2 regions of the Bacillus sp. TCT6 genome follow, and region 2 is predicted to be linked to the other one. Evidence: a T-box and tRNA genes for the amino acid it is inferred to sense, from the RefSeq annotation. Region 2 holds a T-box; the other holds one or more tRNA genes.
The links. The T-box of region 2 lies ahead of tyrS (tyrosine--tRNA ligase). A T-box ahead of a tRNA ligase gene usually reads a tRNA of that ligase, here a tRNA-Tyr.
Positions count from the first base shown of each region.

Region 1: it encodes a tRNA-Tyr, which carries the amino acid that the T-box ahead of tyrS (tyrosine--tRNA ligase) is inferred to sense. The anticodon was not compared.

Region 1 covers NZ_JBVYHX010000001.1:268,114-276,836, forward strand. Annotated here, with positions in the region: rRNA gene AC0ONG_RS01220 (23S ribosomal RNA) at 1-1,760, shown strand, start outside; rRNA gene rrf (5S ribosomal RNA) at 1,861-1,976, shown strand; tRNA gene AC0ONG_RS01230 (tRNA-Asn) at 1,985-2,059, shown strand; tRNA gene AC0ONG_RS01235 (tRNA-Ser) at 2,062-2,153, shown strand; tRNA gene AC0ONG_RS01240 (tRNA-Glu) at 2,171-2,245, shown strand; tRNA gene AC0ONG_RS01245 (tRNA-Val) at 2,250-2,325, shown strand; tRNA gene AC0ONG_RS01250 (tRNA-Met) at 2,352-2,428, shown strand; tRNA gene AC0ONG_RS01255 (tRNA-Asp) at 2,432-2,507, shown strand; tRNA gene AC0ONG_RS01260 (tRNA-Phe) at 2,517-2,592, shown strand; tRNA gene AC0ONG_RS01265 (tRNA-Thr) at 2,611-2,686, shown strand; tRNA gene AC0ONG_RS01270 (tRNA-Tyr) at 2,697-2,780, shown strand; tRNA gene AC0ONG_RS01275 (tRNA-Trp) at 2,788-2,861, shown strand; tRNA gene AC0ONG_RS01280 (tRNA-His) at 2,881-2,956, shown strand; tRNA gene AC0ONG_RS01285 (tRNA-Gln) at 3,020-3,094, shown strand; tRNA gene AC0ONG_RS01290 (tRNA-Gly) at 3,100-3,174, shown strand; tRNA gene AC0ONG_RS01295 (tRNA-Cys) at 3,189-3,259, shown strand; tRNA gene AC0ONG_RS01300 (tRNA-Leu) at 3,270-3,351, shown strand; gene AC0ONG_RS01305 (DUF3884 family protein) at 3,537-3,857, opposite strand; gene AC0ONG_RS01310 (YebC/PmpR family DNA-binding transcriptional regulator) at 4,210-4,929, shown strand; gene AC0ONG_RS01315 (NUDIX hydrolase) at 5,076-5,537, shown strand; gene AC0ONG_RS01320 (transglycosylase domain-containing protein) at 6,119-6,895, shown strand; gene AC0ONG_RS01325 (DsbA family protein) at 7,083-7,733, shown strand; tRNA gene AC0ONG_RS01330 (tRNA-Gly) at 7,849-7,922, shown strand; gene queG (tRNA epoxyqueuosine(34) reductase QueG) at 8,125-8,723, shown strand, end outside.
Region 2 covers NZ_JBVYHX010000001.1:4,681,549-4,690,271, reverse strand. Annotated here, with positions in the region: gene AC0ONG_RS24185 (DUF4077 domain-containing protein) at 1-63, shown strand, start outside; gene AC0ONG_RS24180 (SET domain-containing protein) at 260-655, shown strand; gene murB (UDP-N-acetylmuramate dehydrogenase) at 1,039-1,956, shown strand; T-box leader at 2,054-2,269, shown strand; gene tyrS (tyrosine--tRNA ligase) at 2,326-3,588, shown strand; gene AC0ONG_RS24165 (NAD(P)/FAD-dependent oxidoreductase) at 3,930-5,108, opposite strand; gene AC0ONG_RS24160 (DUF1641 domain-containing protein) at 5,153-5,593, opposite strand; gene AC0ONG_RS24155 (winged helix-turn-helix transcriptional regulator) at 6,027-6,371, opposite strand; gene AC0ONG_RS24150 (MFS transporter) at 6,745-7,908, shown strand; gene AC0ONG_RS24145 (aldo/keto reductase) at 7,925-8,723, shown strand, end outside.

The sequences.
Region 1 (8,723 bases), 4.4 Mb from region 2:
TCTGCGCCGAAAATGTACCGGGGCTAAATACACCACCGAAGCTGCGAATTGATACCAATGGTATCAGTGGTAGGGGAGCGTTCTAAGTGCAGTGAAGTCAGACCGGAAGGACTGGTGGAGCGCTTAGAAGTGAGAATGCCGGTATGAGTAGCGAAAGACGGGTGAGAATCCCGTCCACCGAATGCCTAAGGTTTCCTGAGGAAGGCTCGTCCGCTCAGGGTTAGTCAGGACCTAAGCCGAGGCCGACAGGCGTAGGCGATGGACAACAGGTTGATATTCCTGTACCACCTCTTTATCGTTTGAGCAATGGAGGGACGCAGAAGGATAGAAGAAGCGTGCGATTGGTTGTGCACGTCCAAGCAGTTAGGCTGATAAGTAGGCAAATCCGCTTATCGTGAAGGCTGAGCTGTGATGGGGAAGCTCCTTATGGAGCGAAGTCTTTGATTCCCCGCTGCCAAGAAAAGCTTCTAGCGAGATAAAAGGTGCCTGTACCGCAAACCGACACAGGTAGGCGAGGAGAGAATCCTAAGGTGTGCGAGAGAACTCTGGTTAAGGAACTCGGCAAAATGACCCCGTAACTTCGGGAGAAGGGGTGCTTTCTTAACGGAAAGCCGCAGTGAATAGGCCCAAGCGACTGTTTAGCAAAAACACAGCTCTCTGCGAAGCCGTAAGGCGAAGTATAGGGGGTGACACCTGCCCGGTGCTGGAAGGTTAAGGAGAGGGGTTAGCGTAAGCGAAGCTCTGAACTGAAGCCCCAGTAAACGGCGGCCGTAACTATAACGGTCCTAAGGTAGCGAAATTCCTTGTCGGGTAAGTTCCGACCCGCACGAAAGGTGTAACGATTTGGGCACTGTCTCAACCAGAGACTCGGTGAAATTATAGTACCTGTGAAGATGCAGGTTACCCGCGACAGGACGGAAAGACCCCGTGGAGCTTTACTGTAGCCTGATATTGAATTTTGGTACAGTTTGTACAGGATAGGCGGGAGCCATTGAAACCGGAGCGCTAGCTTCGGTGGAGGCGCTGGTGGGATACCGCCCTGACTGTATTGAAATTCTAACCTACGGGTCTTATCGACCCGGGAGACAGTGTCAGGTGGGCAGTTTGACTGGGGCGGTCGCCTCCTAAAGTGTAACGGAGGCGCCCAAAGGTTCCCTCAGAATGGTTGGAAATCATTCGTAGAGTGCAAAGGCATAAGGGAGCTTGACTGCGAGACCTACAAGTCGAGCAGGGACGAAAGTCGGGCTTAGTGATCCGGTGGTTCCGCATGGAAGGGCCATCGCTCAACGGATAAAAGCTACCCCGGGGATAACAGGCTTATCTCCCCCAAGAGTCCACATCGACGGGGAGGTTTGGCACCTCGATGTCGGCTCATCGCATCCTGGGGCTGTAGTCGGTCCCAAGGGTTGGGCTGTTCGCCCATTAAAGCGGTACGCGAGCTGGGTTCAGAACGTCGTGAGACAGTTCGGTCCCTATCCGTCGTGGGCGTAGGAAATTTGAGAGGAGCTGTCCTTAGTACGAGAGGACCGGGATGGACGCACCGCTGGTGTACCAGTTGTTCTGCCAAGGGCATAGCTGGGTAGCTATGTGCGGAAGGGATAAGTGCTGAAAGCATCTAAGCATGAAGCCCCCCTCAAGATGAGATTTCCCATAGCGTAAGCTAGTAAGATCCCTGAAAGATGATCAGGTTGATAGGTTCGAGGTGGAAGCATGGTGACATGTGGAGCTGACGAATACTAATAGATCGAGGACTTAACCATATAATATGTAGCGATGTTATCTAGTTTTGAGAGAACATAAAAAATTTGTTGACTTTTAAAGTGAATAAGTTATAATAATGATTGTCTCAAAAGAATAATGTCTGGTAATGATGGCAGAGAGGTCACACCCGTTCCCATACCGAACACGGAAGTTAAGCTCTCTAGCGCCGATGGTAGTTGGGACCTTGTCCCTGTGAGAGTAGGACGTTGCCAGGCAATATTATTCCGCAGTAGCTCAGCGGTAGAGCTATCGGCTGTTAACCGATCGGTCGTAGGTTCGATTCCTACCTGCGGAGCCATTGGAGAGCTGTCCGAGTTGGCCGAAGGAGCACGATTGGAAATCGTGTATACGTCACAAGCGTATCAAGGGTTCGAATCCCTTGCTCTCCGCCATAGGATTTATAATATTTGGCCCGTTGGTCAAGTGGTTAAGACACCGCCCTTTCACGGCGGTAACACGGGTTCGAATCCCGTACGGGTCACCACTTTGGAGGATTAGCTCAGCTGGGAGAGCACCTGCCTTACAAGCAGGGGGTCGGCGGTTCGATCCCGTCATCCTCCACCATATGAATTTTATATAAATAGTATTATCGCGGGGTGGAGCAGCACGGTAGCTCGTCGGGCTCATAACCCGAAGGTCGCAGGTTCAAATCCTGTCCCCGCAACCAAATGGTCCCGTGGTGTAGTGGTTAACATGCCTGCCTGTCACGCAGGAGATCGCCGGTTCGACCCCGGTCGGGACCGCCATTTTAATAAGGCTCGGTAGCTCAGTCGGTAGAGCAGAGGACTGAAAATCCTCGTGTCGGCGGTTCGATTCCGTCCCGAGCCACCATTTATTTTAATAAAATACGCCGGCTTAGCTCAATTGGTAGAGCAACTGACTTGTAATCAGTAGGTTGGGGGTTCAAGTCCTCTAGCCGGCACCATGTAAGTTTCGGAGGGGTAGCGAAGTGGCTAAACGCGGCGGACTGTAAATCCGCTCCTTCGGGTTCGGCAGTTCGAATCTGCCCCCCTCCACCATTTACATAGGGGCATAGTTTAAAGGTAGAACTGAGGTCTCCAAAACCTCCAGTGTGGGTTCGATTCCTACTGCCCCTGCCAAATATATTTACACAACATGGCGGTTGTGGCGAAGTGGTTAACGCACCGGATTGTGGCTCCGGCATTCGTGGGTTCGATTCCCATCAGTCGCCCCATTTTTATTTTTAAAATTACAAATAATTTAATTGATACTTACATATAATTAAGTAAGAATTCGATGGGCTATAGCCAAGCGGTAAGGCAACGGACTTTGACTCCGTCATGCGCTGGTTCGAATCCAGCTAGCCCAGCCATTTTTGCGGAAGTAGTTCAGTGGTAGAATACAACCTTGCCAAGGTTGGGGTCGCGGGTTCGAATCCCGTCTTCCGCTCCAATGAAATTTAATATGGCGGCATAGCCAAGTGGTAAGGCAGAGGTCTGCAAAACCTTTATCACCGGTTCAAATCCGGTTGCCGCCTTTTCTTTTGTGCCGATGTGGCGGAATTGGCAGACGCGCACGACTCAAAATCGTGTTCCTTCGGGAGTGTCGGTTCGACCCCGACCATCGGTATCATGAACGTCGTAAAAAAACTCTATACAATTAGTATAGAGTTTTTTTTGTTTTCTTTTCATTACATGACAAAATAAGCACAAAAAGTGTACGGTGAGTAAACTGCGAAACATTAAAAGGATAAAAACAAACATTCAATTTTATCCTTTTAATTGCGGTATTCTATAATATTCCCTTCAAGCACTCTAGAGAGAATTTCTCCACCCCGGTGACATGAAGTTAAATCCGACACCACCAGTAGATATTAGTACATGATCAGCTGTTAATTTCGTAATTTCTAAAAACTTCTTTTCAAACTTTTCTCTGTTGTATTTGTACATAGTTGAGTGGCACGACCACATGTGCGTTGAAGTACTCAACCAGTCCCCTAATTCCTTCAATTCAGGAAACGCCTCAAATTGGATTGGTTCATCTAATTTCATGAATCTTACTTGATAGATAGTTGGGTTTAACTTCTCTCCTATTCCTTTAAAAGCATGTGATTTTTTCTCATTTGAATGTGTCATAATTCTCCCTCCACCTTTTCTTCAAATTTTTCCCTATTTTTATTGTACAGCAATAGAAAGTAATTATGGGAATATTATGGAAATCGGTATCGGCAATATAAAAAGACTCTAACAGAAATGTTAGAGTCTTTTTTGTTAAATTATATTATGTGATGCTAAAATTCGTAATAAACTTAGGAATTCATGTATAATATAACTTGTCGAAAGAACAAAATGATAGTGATTTATATTATGTCTGTAATATGAATCAAAAATGAACTTTTTATATTTCTTTTAAAAATGTGTTGAACACACATTATATTTCATATTAATATTTTTATGTAGATTTAAAACGAGAAAGAGAGTGGAAAGTATGGGCCGTAAATGGAACAATATTAAAGACAAAAAAGCATCGAAAGATGCAAATACAAGCCGTATATACGCGAAATTTGGACGTGAAATTTATGTGGCGGCAAAACAAGGAGAGCCAGATCCAGAATCAAACCAAGCGCTTAGAGTCGTATTAGAACGTGCGAAAACATACAATGTACCAAGAACAATTATTGATCGTGCAGTTGAAAAGGCAAAAGGCGGTTCAGAGGAAAATTATGACGAGCTTCGTTATGAAGGATTTGGACCAAATGGAGCTATGGTTATTGTAGATACACTTACAAATAACGTAAACCGTACTGCAGCAGATGTACGAGCTGCATTTAGCAAAAACAGTGGTAACATGGGTGTAAACGGTTCTGTAGCTTACATGTTTGATGCGACAGCTGTTATCGGCCTTGAAGGTAAAACATCAGATGAAGTTCTTGAAATTTTAATGGAAGCAGATGTTGATGCACGTGACATTCTAGAAGAAGAAGATTCTGTTATCGTGTATGCTGAACCTGATCAATTCCATTCAGTACAATCTGCACTTAAAGGTGCTGGTGTTGAAGAATTTACAGTTGCAGAATTAACAATGCTTGCACAAAGTGATGTTACACTTCCCGAAGATGCTCAAGTACAATTTGAGAAAATGGTTGATGCATTAGAAGATTTAGAAGATGTGCAACAAGTTTACCACAACGTAGACTTAGGAGAATAATACGATAGAAGCCCTGTCCGTTTAACGGATAGAGGCTTTTTTTATGAAGTTAATTAAGTTGATGAATTAGTAAAGGTATTTTGTTGTAGACAGGGAATATGCTTATAGGGATATATGAAATAATCATTATTTCTAGGAGGTTTAATATGGAACATAAAACACCAAAGCATATCGTTGCTGTAGCAGGTTATTTAACAAATGAAAAAGATGAAGTGTTATTAGCTAAAGTACATTGGCGATCGGATACGTGGGAGTTGCCAGGAGGACAGGTGGAAGAAGGAGAAGCGCTCGATCAAGCAGTTTGTAGGGAAATGTTTGAGGAAACCGGTTTAACTGTGAAGCCGGTTGGAGTTACAGGTGTTTACTATAATGCTTCTATGCATATTTTAGCTGTTGTTTTTAAAGTGGCATATGTGAGCGGTGAAATAAAAATTCAACCTGAAGAAATACAAGAGGCTAAATTTGTTGCTTTAAATGAAGAGAATATAGATGAGTATATAACGCGTCCTCATATGAAATCCAGAACGCTTGATGCGATGAGAGCAACACATTATATTCCGTACGAAACGTGGGAAGTACAGCCGTATAGTTTAATAGGAAGATTGTAAAGAAAAGAGTGACCGATTTGAGATACATTCAAATCACTACTCTTTTTTTTTGTATACTGTTTAAGAAAAAGGTCAAAATAATAATAGCGCTAGTATTGATTTATAGAACGTTTGTTCTGTATAATGGATTTATCCCGCTATTTGCCGGGCAGCCCAATTGGTGAGGGCTAATAATCAGTGGGGATGAACAAAACCCCCACTGATTAAAGTTTCACTTTATATGTTATATACATTTAGATTACTAGATAGTTAAAAGTACATATATTTGTAGATGATATAATTAAAGTGTAAAGTGAAAATATAATAGTCTTAAGGGTTACTCTCTTATTGGTTATTCGTACTTTAACATACCTATATTCAATATTTCAGATGAATAGTAGATAAAAAAAGACTGTGATACAATACTTTTTTATCCGACTATTTGCTGGGCAGTAAGCCTGATTGATGAGGGCTTATTAAAGTTTCACTTTATACCTTACAATGATGTAAGGTACGTGTAAGAGAAATCGATGGGATATTTTTTTACAACAATGTATTCTTAAAGTAAGAGTTATATGCTGTGTGGAAAAGAGGTGTTCAAGATGAAAGAACGAGTATTATCTAGGGTGAACTATCATCAAAAAGTTGCATTAAATCCAATGACTAAACTTTTTTATAAAGCCATTATATTATTATTATTGTTAAGTTGTACGTTATTATTCATTGGAAATGTAATGATTGAGCAAAGTGATATTAGTAAATTACATGTGCCGGCTAAGTTAGAGGTACCAGAATCATTAACACATGCATTTATTGCGACAGAAGATAAAAGATTTTATCATCATAACGGTTTAGATTATATAGCAATTATTAGGGCCTCTGTTGAGAATATAAAGGCTGGTGGTGTCGTACAGGGAGGAAGCACGATTACACAGCAGCTATCTAAAAATGCTTTTTTAACGAATGAACGTACATTTTCTCGTAAGTGGAAAGAGATTTTTTATACGAAAAAAATTGAACGTACATTTACGAAGGATGAAATTTTAAAATTATATGTAAGTAACATTTATTATGGAGAAGGAGCATGGGGAATTGAAAAAGCAGCAAACCTTTACTTCGGTAAAAAGGTGAACCAATTAACGTTGGCTGAAAGTGCAATGATGGCTGCTGTAGTAAAAGCACCTGCTTATTACTCACCTGCCCAAAATTATGATAAAGCAGTAGAGAGACGAAATGTCGTTTTGAGACTAATGGAGAAAGAAGGCTATATAAGCCATGATGAGTATGTTCAAGCAGTTAGTGAGAAATTGGTAATTCGTCATGATATAAAAATAGAGCAGTCGATGTTAAATAGCGCGCGTAAAAAAGCAGTAAGTTAAGAGAAGTTCCTACAGAGGAGCTTCTTTTTTTGAATAAATTGTGACAAATTGTGACACAATATCGTCACAATTATTGTGTTTTTGTAATTTATGTGAGCGTGTTCATTGCGTGACGTATATAAGTGTTGATATTATGTGTATTGTGTACAATGCTGTATACAGAATATGAATTTAAAGAGGAATGTATATGAAATCAAATAAACTCATGGCTCTTGGTATAGTTTTTTCTATCGCAGTATTGATTGTAATTGGAACAATTGCGTATAGCATCATAAATGACAAAAAAGATAAAGGGAATGAGATGTTTGCTTATTCCACGCAACAATCTTTAGGGAAAGATGATGCTCCAGTTAAGGTAGTTGAATTTGGAGACTTCAAATGTCCTGCTTGTCGTACTTGGGATGTAACAGTATTACCTCGATTAAAAGAAGAGTATATTGATAAAGGCAAAGTGCAGTTATATTTTATTAACTTCCCATTTATCGGAAAAGACTCGGATTTAGGTGCAGCAGCTGGTGAAGCAATTTATAAACAAGATAAAGATTCATTCTGGATTTTCTATGATGAGATTTATCAAAATCAAAAGAAAGATACGGAAGAATGGATTACAGAAGATTTGCTTCTTAGTATTGTGAAAGAGAAACTTCCAAAAGTTGATGTAGAGCAATTTAAGAAAGATTTACACAGTAAAGAAATTACAGAAAAAGTACGTAAAGATTCAGATCGTGCTCAAAAATTAAAAGTTCAAGGTGCTCCTTCAGTATATGTAAACGGAAATCTTGCAAACCCTGATTTCGATAGTATGAAGAAGGCCATTGATAAAGAATTGAAAAAGTGATGAGGTCTCTCATCACTTTTTCGACTTTTTTCGATAAAATTCTTGCCTCTATTTTTTTAACATGCTATACTACTTTACATAAGTTATTCTAATATCTTATATGTAATTCATATTTGCGGGTGTAGTTTAGTGGTAAAACAAGAGCCTTCCAAGCTCTGGTCGAGAGTTCGATTCTCTTCACCCGCTCCAAATTTTATTAAATGTTTTTCTATAAATTGTGATCAACGCAGTGTTTCGTTTCCGAGATAAACGAGGCATTGCGTTTTTTAATGTTTGAAAAATATAATTACATGCGAAAATAGAAGTAAATAATAGTATTCCAAAAGTGAATTACTAACCAATAAAGTCGTTACATAAGGGATGATGGATTCATCTGAGGAGGCGATTAAGAGTGGATTTTGAACAATTAAAGCAAGATGTAATTGCGTATAGTAAAACAATTGGCATAGATAAAATAGGCTTTGCGAGTGCTTCTCCTTTTGAGGAATTAAAGCAGCGCTTAATCCAGCAACAACAATTAAATTATCAATCTGGATTTGAAGAGCCTGATATAGAGAAGAGAACGAATCCGCAACTTTTATTACCGGGTGCTAAATCAATTATTGCGATTGCTTTAGCATATCCTTCAAAATTAAAAAATGCACCATTAAGTAAGCGTGGAGAACGCCGTGGAATTTTTTGCCGTGCTTCTTGGGGACAAGATTATCATCTTGTTTTACGAGATCGTTTGCAAAAATTAGAAGCATATTTAATTGAAAAACTTCCAGATATAGAAGTGAAGTCCATGGTTGATACAGGTGAATTAAGTGATCGAGCTGTATCAGAGCGTGCAGGCATTGGCTGGAGTGGGAAAAACTGTGCTATTATTACACCTGAATTCGGTTCGTACGTATACTTAGGGGAAATGATTACAAATGTTCCATTCCCGCCAGATAAGCCGATAGAAGATCAATGCGGGGGCTGTACGAAATGTATCGATATTTGTCCTAC
Region 2 (8,723 bases):
GTGAAGACGTTACATACTGTTAGCGAGCAAGTGAAGTTACTAGAAGATATTCTAGAAAAGTAATATTTCTTGAAAAGGGCACACCATGTGTGCTCTTTTTTCATTTAAATGAATACTTGATAGTAATTTAATTGCTTTTCTGCGCGTTTTCTGCCAAGCTTAAGGAGATAAAGTGAGACTAATACCTACTGATTATTAGTTGAACCTCGCAAATAGCGGGATAAAATACTTCAAAGAAAGAATTATATAGGTGACGAATATGATTGAAGTTAAGACTTCTGAACTTAGTGATGGAGAATTTAATAGAGGTGTATTTGCAACTCGTGATATTAAAAAGGGTGAGTTGATTCACTCAGCACCAGTTATCTCTTATCCGAATGAACAGCATGAACACATTGAAAAAACGTTACTTGCTGACTACGCATTTGAGTATGGGGTAAATCATACGGCATTCCTGTTAGGATACGGCATGTTATTTAATCATGCATATAATCCGAATGCAACGTATGAAATTGTCTTCGAGAATCATACTTTTAACTTCTTCGCGTATAAGGATATAAAAGCGGGAGAAGAAATTTTAATCAATTATAATGGTGAAGTGGATGACGATGAGCTATTATGGTTTGATAAGGAAAAAGAAGAGAACGAAAAATAATTTAATGAGTATAGAAAGAGCACATTCTGTGGAATGTGCTCTTTTTTCATTGATGTAAATAAAGTAAAAAGTACAAAAAAATACCACTTTCTTTTTGTATGGTATAGTAAGATACTGAGGGATAGTGTTTTGAAAAAGTCACATATTTTACAAATTGTTGTCTTTCTGATGACATGTCAAGTTTAGTAGTCCATTTGGGTTGCTTTATTATGCAATATATATTTTAATATGAGTGGCACCTCTTATAAATTAAGAGGTTTATAGGTGTCTCGAATTGATTTTGGGTACACTGTATCCACCACTTTAGGTTCTTTCATGTACGTGGGGATATTATGGGCCCGTATAACGGGATAAAATGAATATAGAAATAGAGGAATCGTAAAATGAATATGCAAGAGGTTTATAAATATTTAAGTACGGTATTGCCTGAAGGACATGTTAAACAAGATGAAATGTTAAAGAATCATACGCATATTAAAGTTGGCGGAAAAGCAGATGTTTTCGTTGCGCCTACAAATTATGATGAAATTCAAGAAGTTATCAAATATGCGAACGAATATAATATTCCAGTTACGTTTTTAGGAAATGGATCGAATGTCATTATTAAAGATGGTGGAATTCGCGGGATTACAGTAAGTTTAATTCATATTACAGGTGTTACTGTAACAGGAACGACGATTGTAGCACAGTGTGGCGCAGCAATTATTGATGTATCACGCATTGCATTAGATCATAATTTAACGGGTCTTGAGTTTGCTTGTGGTATTCCAGGTTCAGTTGGCGGAGCATTATATATGAATGCTGGTGCATACGGCGGTGAAATTTCGTTTGTATTAACAGAAGCTGTCGTAATGACAGGTGATGGAGAGCTACGTACTTTGACGAAAGAAGCATTTGAATTTGGATATCGTAAGAGTGTATTTGCGAACAACCATTACATTATTCTTGAAGCGAGATTTGAACTTGAAGAAGGTGTACGTGAAGAAATTAAAGCAAAAATGGATGATTTAACGTTTAAGCGTGAGTCAAAACAGCCTCTAGAATACCCTTCTTGTGGTAGCGTATTTAAGCGCCCACCAAATAACTTTGCTGGTAAGTTGATTCAAGACTCAGGACTACAAGGTAAGCGAATTGGTGGAGTAGAAGTTTCTTTAAAACATGCTGGATTTATGGTGAATGTTGATAACGGAACAGCACAAGATTACATCGATTTAATTCACTTCGTACAAAAGACAGTTGAAGAGAAATTTGGCGTGAAGTTAGAGCGAGAAGTAAGGATTATTGGAGAAGATAAGGAATAACGAAATACGTATGAAGATATGAATTATTTTAAAATAACATTTGGGTATTGTTGACAATTTGTTTTCAATTCAATATAATGGCTAATAATTTAACAAATAACATACGTTGAAAGAGCCCAGTAGCAGTTTGTCACTGTTAACGAGAGAGCTAGGGGTTGCTGGAACCTAGCACAAACAAACTTGCGAATTACACTCTGGAGTATCTTAGGTAATGCTAAGCGGACTAGCAATCGATATTATTGCTAAGAGTGGTATGAGTAGCTATGCTATTTATGCAAACTGGGTGGTAACACGGTGAATAATCGTCCCTATGTCTATCGTAGACATAGGGGCTTTTTTGTTTTTAAAAAATAAAGGGGATGACAAAAGATGAATATTATTGATGAATTAGAATGGCGCGGCGCCGTTAATCAGCAGACTGACGAAGAAGGCTTACGTAAGCTAGTAGAAGAGAAAAAGATTTCACTATACTGCGGAGTTGATCCAACTGGTGATAGTATGCATATCGGACATTTGATTCCGTTTATGATGATGAAGAGATTCCAATTAGCTGGCCATCATCCTGTTATTTTAATTGGCGGGGCAACAGGAACAATTGGTGATCCGAGTGGACGACAATCAGAGCGTCAACTTCAAACGTTAGAAGTGGTTCAGCATAATGTAGATGCGTTAACAGCACAAATGAAAAAGCTATTTGATTTTGGTGGAAATAGCGAAGTGAAGATGGTAAATAACTATGATTGGACACATGAAATAAATATTATTGAGTTTTTACGTGATTACGGGAAAAACTTTAGCATCAATAGCATGTTAGCGAAGGATATTGTAGCAAGCCGCTTAGATACAGGTATTTCTTTCACAGAATTCACATATCAAATTTTGCAAGCGATGGATTTTCACCATTTATACACGAAAGAGGATGTTCAACTTCAAATTGGTGGTAGTGACCAATGGGGAAATATTACGAGTGGTTTAGATTTAATTCGTAAGTTAGAAGGTCATGAGGCTAAAGTATTCGGATTAACGATTCCGTTATTATTAAAATCGGACGGTACGAAGTTTGGTAAATCAGCAGGTGGTGCAGTTTGGCTTGATCCTGAAAAAACGACACCGTTTGAATTTTACCAGTTCTGGGTAAATACAGATGACCGTGACGTAATTAAATACTTGAAATACTTTACGTTCTTAAAGAAAGAGCGTATTGATGAATTAGCAGCGAAGGTAGAAGTCGAGCCTCATAAACGTGAAGCGCAAAAAGTGCTAGCGGAAGAAATGACGAAATTCGTTCATGGAGAAGAGGCGTTATTACAAGCTGAGAAAATTACAGCAGCGTTATTTAGCGGAGATATTAAATCGTTAACAGCTGATGAAATTGAACAAGGTTTTAAAGAAATGCCAACATTCCATTCTTCAAAAGAGACAAAAAATATTGTAGAGTGGCTAGTTGATTTAGGAATTGAACCATCCAGACGACAAGCACGCGAGGACATTAATAATGGTGCGATTTCTATGAATGGTGAGAAAGTAACAGATGTGGGTACGGATGTTACTGTAGAAAATTCATTTGATGGAAGATTTATTATTATTCGTAAAGGGAAGAAGAACTACAGCCTTGTGAAATTAGGAGAATAGTTTGTGTGAAAGGGGTGGGAGTAGGAAGAATACTTCCACCCCTTTCATATACACAATTTAGACATAAAATAATCAGTAAATTTAGATAATTAAAAGGGTTATATTATTCTTCTGCCGAATATATAAGTTAGAGAAAATTACGGATAAAGTGAAACTTTAATCAGTGGGGGGGTGTTCCTCCCCACTGATTATTAGTTGAACCAATCGGGCTTTTACGGGCAGTTAATCTTCCGACTTCATCCCTGCATTCACTGGATTTTAAGGTGGAGGTTTTACTGCCCGTTAATGCGGGATAAAAATAGCCCGAACCATGCAGGGCATGATTCGGGCTTATATTCAGCTTAGTAAGCTAAGCTGAATAGACCTTTAATGTGTGATAAGTAACGAACGTTACTTGCTTCTTTCATTAATGATGCTGGTAAGCCTTTAAGTGGAGTATTGCTTGCTCCAATTGTAGCAACCGCATCTTTACGTCCTAGACTAGCAAGTGTTCCAGAGTTTACAGGTGCGAACTCTTCGAATGCTTTGCCTTCTAGTGCTGCGTATAAGTTGTATCCAATTAACTCACCCATTTGCCAAGCGATTTGTGCAGTTGGTGGGTATGGACGACCGTCTGGAGAGAAGACAACAGCGCTGTCTCCAGCAACGAATACGTCTTTGTGAGAAGTAGATTGCAGGTATGCATCAACTGTTGCACGACCACGGTTAACTTCAAGACCTGATTCACCGATTAATGGGTTACCTTGTACGCCACCTGTCCAAACGAATGTGTTAGCAACAAGTTTTTGACCGTCTTTTAAGTCGATCTCATTGCCAGCAACGTTTGTTACAGGAAGACCTGTTAAGAATGTAACACCGCGTGCTTCTAGGCTAGTAGTTGCACGTTCGATTAAGTGGTCTGGTAATACTGGAAGGATTTTTGGACCTGCTTCAACAAGAAGAAGTTTAACTTCTTTTGGATTTACGCCGTGGCTTTTTGCAAGTTTAGGCATAATGTCAGCAAGCTCACCAACTAGCTCAACGCCAGTTAATCCGCCACCACCGATTACGATTGTAGCATCAGCTTCGTTTTTCGTTTTCGCGTATTCACGAATACGGTCTTCAACGTGTTTGTAGATTTTGTTTGCATCAGCAGCAGATTTTAATACCATGCTGTTTTCTTCTAGTCCTGGAATACCGAAGTAAGCAGTTTTACTTCCTAAAGCAACTACAAGTGCATCGTAAGATAAAGTAGTGCCGCCAGCTAGTTTGATTTCTTTGCTATCAACAGAGAATGACTCAACTGTTGCGATTTTAAGATCGATATCTTTGCCTTTGAAAAGCTTTGTAAGTGGCATTGCAATTGCTTGCTCAGCAACGTTACCAGCTGCAAGGCGGTGTAGTTCAGTGATGATTTGGTGTGTTGGGTATTGGTTAATCACTGTAACTTGTGCTTCTGATTTGCTGTAATATTTACGTACGTTTAAAGCGGCAAGAAGACCGCCATAACCAGCGCCTAAGATGACAATTTGTTTTGACATAGTATGATATCCCCCGTCTTTACTAATTGTTGTTATAAGTTAAATTATTTATTGTTACGTTCTGCACTAATTTGAAGATATGCGTTCACAAAGCGGAACATTTTTTGTGCTTGTGGATCTTTTAGTAATTTTAATAGACCGAATAGGCCGATAACTTCAGTACTTTCGTCAGCACGATCTTTCGCTTCGATTGCAGTTGCAGCCATGCTTTTCACTGTATCTTTTACAGGTTCTACAAGCTCTGTAATTGCACCAACAGTGTCGCTTTTTAATACTTCATCAGTAGCAACAGTTTGAGCGAAGTCATAAGACTTAGTTAAAATGTTAACAAGCTCAGTTAATTTTGGAAGCTGTTCTACTAGTGTTGTTAATGATTCTTGTACCTCAGGTTTTAACAACTGATCAAGTACATCAAGTTGTCCTTGGCTAGCAGAAATTTGTACAGTTTCTTGTTCTGGCTTTGTTTGAGTCATAGTTTCTGGCATCTCCAATTCTCCTTTACGATAGCAATACTCTTATTTTTTATAAGTAAGATAGTAAACGTTTACGAAACTTTATGCAAAGTTTCACAAAACACAATAAAATGCCTTTAAATATATGGCAGCAAACAAGCTGACATAGATCTAAAACCACATTTTCTTACCTATTGTTTATGAACTGTCCGATACATGGCTTGTCCGCATAATGGAAAAGCTCCGCTACCGGAAAGTGTATATAATATATATCCTATATTATATACTATATGCACCTATGTTAACATAAAAATGATTCCTAATTATTTGATATTGAGTGTATAACCTAGTGCTGACAAGGTATGAAAGCGTATAAAATATTTTGTTTTAGTTAGAAATGTACATATATATATAGAAAAAAAGGAAAAAACGAACAAATTCATGTTCGTTTTTTCCTTTTTTCCTATTATTCACCTTCTGCAATTAGCATCGATGTATTACCTTCTTTTTCAAGATGACATTCGCCCCAAGTACAAAGAGAGTCAAGAATTGATTCTAAAGACCAACCGTAATCAGTAAGGGAGTATTCTACTTTTGGCGGGACTTGGTTGTAGACTTTTCTTTGAATGACCCCGTCGTCCTCTAATTCGCGTAATTGCTGAGTTAACATTTTTTGTGTAATACCAGGCATTAAACGTTTTAGTTCACTCGTTCTTTTTGTGCCTTTCGTTAGATGACAAAGGATAACAACCTTCCATTTTCCACCGATAACCTCTAAAGTCGCCTCTACAGGAATATTGTATTTTTTCATATGAAACCCTCCTTTTATGAGTAAAGTAAGCTTAATAATACAAATGTTACTTTTTAGTACCTATAGCACTTTAAAGTACGTACTTTTTATCATGTTAAATATGTTTCATAATAGCACATGTGAGAAGCAAGTGAGTAGTACGGTACCAAAAAGTGACTATGTTACTTTTTAGTGCCTATCGTACTTTAAAGTGCGTTCTTCAAAAAAGGAATGAAACCATTCATAATAGCATTTGTAAGTATAAAATATATTTTTTAGAAGATAAAAGGGCCTTTTTATCACACTATTATGATTGGATTTCTTGTAATAAGGAGGAATTCAATTGAGTTCATATACAGTACCATCTTCAGAAGTTCAGACGAATCGAAGAAGTATGTTTGCTTTATTAGCACTAGCAATTAGTGCATTTGGGATTGGTACGACCGAGTTTATTAGTGTCGGTTTACTACCATCTATTTCGAAAGATTTAAATGTTTCGGTTACAACAGCTGGTTTAACCGTTTCTTTATATGCATTAGGAGTAGCGTTTGGTGCTCCAGTATTGACGTCATTAACAGCTAGTATGTCGCGAAAGACGTTGTTAATGTGGATTATGATTATTTTCATTATTGGCAATGGTATTGCGGCAGTAGCAACAAGTTTTACTGTGCTACTTATCGCGAGGGTTGTATCTGCGTTTGCGCATGGGGTTTTTATGTCAATTGGATCTACAATTGCGGCTGCGCTTGTACCTGAGAATAAACGTGCAAGTGCAATAGCATTTATGTTTACTGGTTTAACTGTTGCGACTATTACAGGTGTACCAATTGGAACATTTATCGGTCAACAATTTGGCTGGAGAGCATCGTTTATGGTTATTGTGGCAATTGGAGTCGTTGCTTTAATCGCCAACAGTATGCTAATTCCTTCTAACTTAAAAAAGGGTACGTCTGTATCATTTCACGATCAATTTAAGTTGATTACGAACGGAAGACTATTACTTGTATTTATCATTACTGCATTAGGATACGGGGGAACATTCGTAACATTTACGTATTTATCTCCGTTATTACAAGAAGTAACAGGATTTAAAGCAAGTACCGTTACAATTATTTTGTTAGTATACGGAATTGCAATTGCGATTGGGAATATGGTCGGCGGAAAATTATCAAATTATAATCCGATTCGATCGTTATTTTACATGTTCTTTATTCAAGCGATTGTATTATTTGTTTTAACATTTACAGCGCCATTTAAAGTTGCTGGATTCATTACAATTATTTTTATGGGACTATTTGCGTTTATGAATGTCCCAGGGCTACAAGTGTATGTCGTTATCTTGGCTGAGAGGTTTGTACCTAGCGCTGTTGATGTAGCATCAGCGATTAACATTGCAGCATTTAACGCAGGAATTGCTCTTGGTGCTTACTTGGGCGGTATTGTAACGAACTCGTTAGGATTAATTCATACGGCTTGGGTAGGCGGAATTATGGTAGTAGGTGCTGTGATTTTAACAGCGTGGAGCATGACATTAGAAAAAAGAGATCAAGTAAAATAAAAGGAGAGAAAATAAAATGAAAAACTTACAAAGTAAAACAGTATTAAATAATGGTGTAGAAATGCCTTGGTTCGGTTTAGGTGTATTTAAAGTAGAAGAAGGACCAGAACTTGTAGAAGCTGTAAAATCAGCGATTAAAGCAGGATACCGTAGCATCGATACAGCTGCAATTTACGGAAATGAAAAAGCTGTAGGTGAAGGAATCCGTGCCGGTATTGAAGCGACTGGTATTTCAAGAGAAGAATTATTTATCACTTCAAAAGTATGGAACGCAGATCAAGGATACGAAGAAACAATTGCTGCATACGAAGAGAGCTTAAAGAAATTAGAACTAGATTATTTAGACCTATATCTTGTTCACTGGCCTGTAGAAGGAAAATATAAAGATACGTGGAGAGCGCTAGAAACACTTTATAAAGAAGATCGCGTACGTGCAATTGGCGTAAGTAACTTCCAAATTCACCACTTACAAGATGTAATGAAAGATGCAGAAATTAAGCCAATGATTAACCAAGTAGAATACCACCCTCGTTTAACACAAAAAGAATTACAAGCTTTCTGTAAAGAACAAGGTATTCAAATGGAAGCATGGTCACCACTTATGCAAGGTCAATTATTAGATAACGAAACATTACAAGCAATTGCTGAGAAACACGGTAAAACAACAGCACAAGTGATTTTACGTTGGGATCTTCAAAACGGAATAATCACAATTCCAAAATCAACGAAAGAACACCGCATTATTGCAAACGCGGATGTATTTAACTTTGAATTAACAAAAGAAGACATGGAAACAATCGATGCGTTAAACGAAA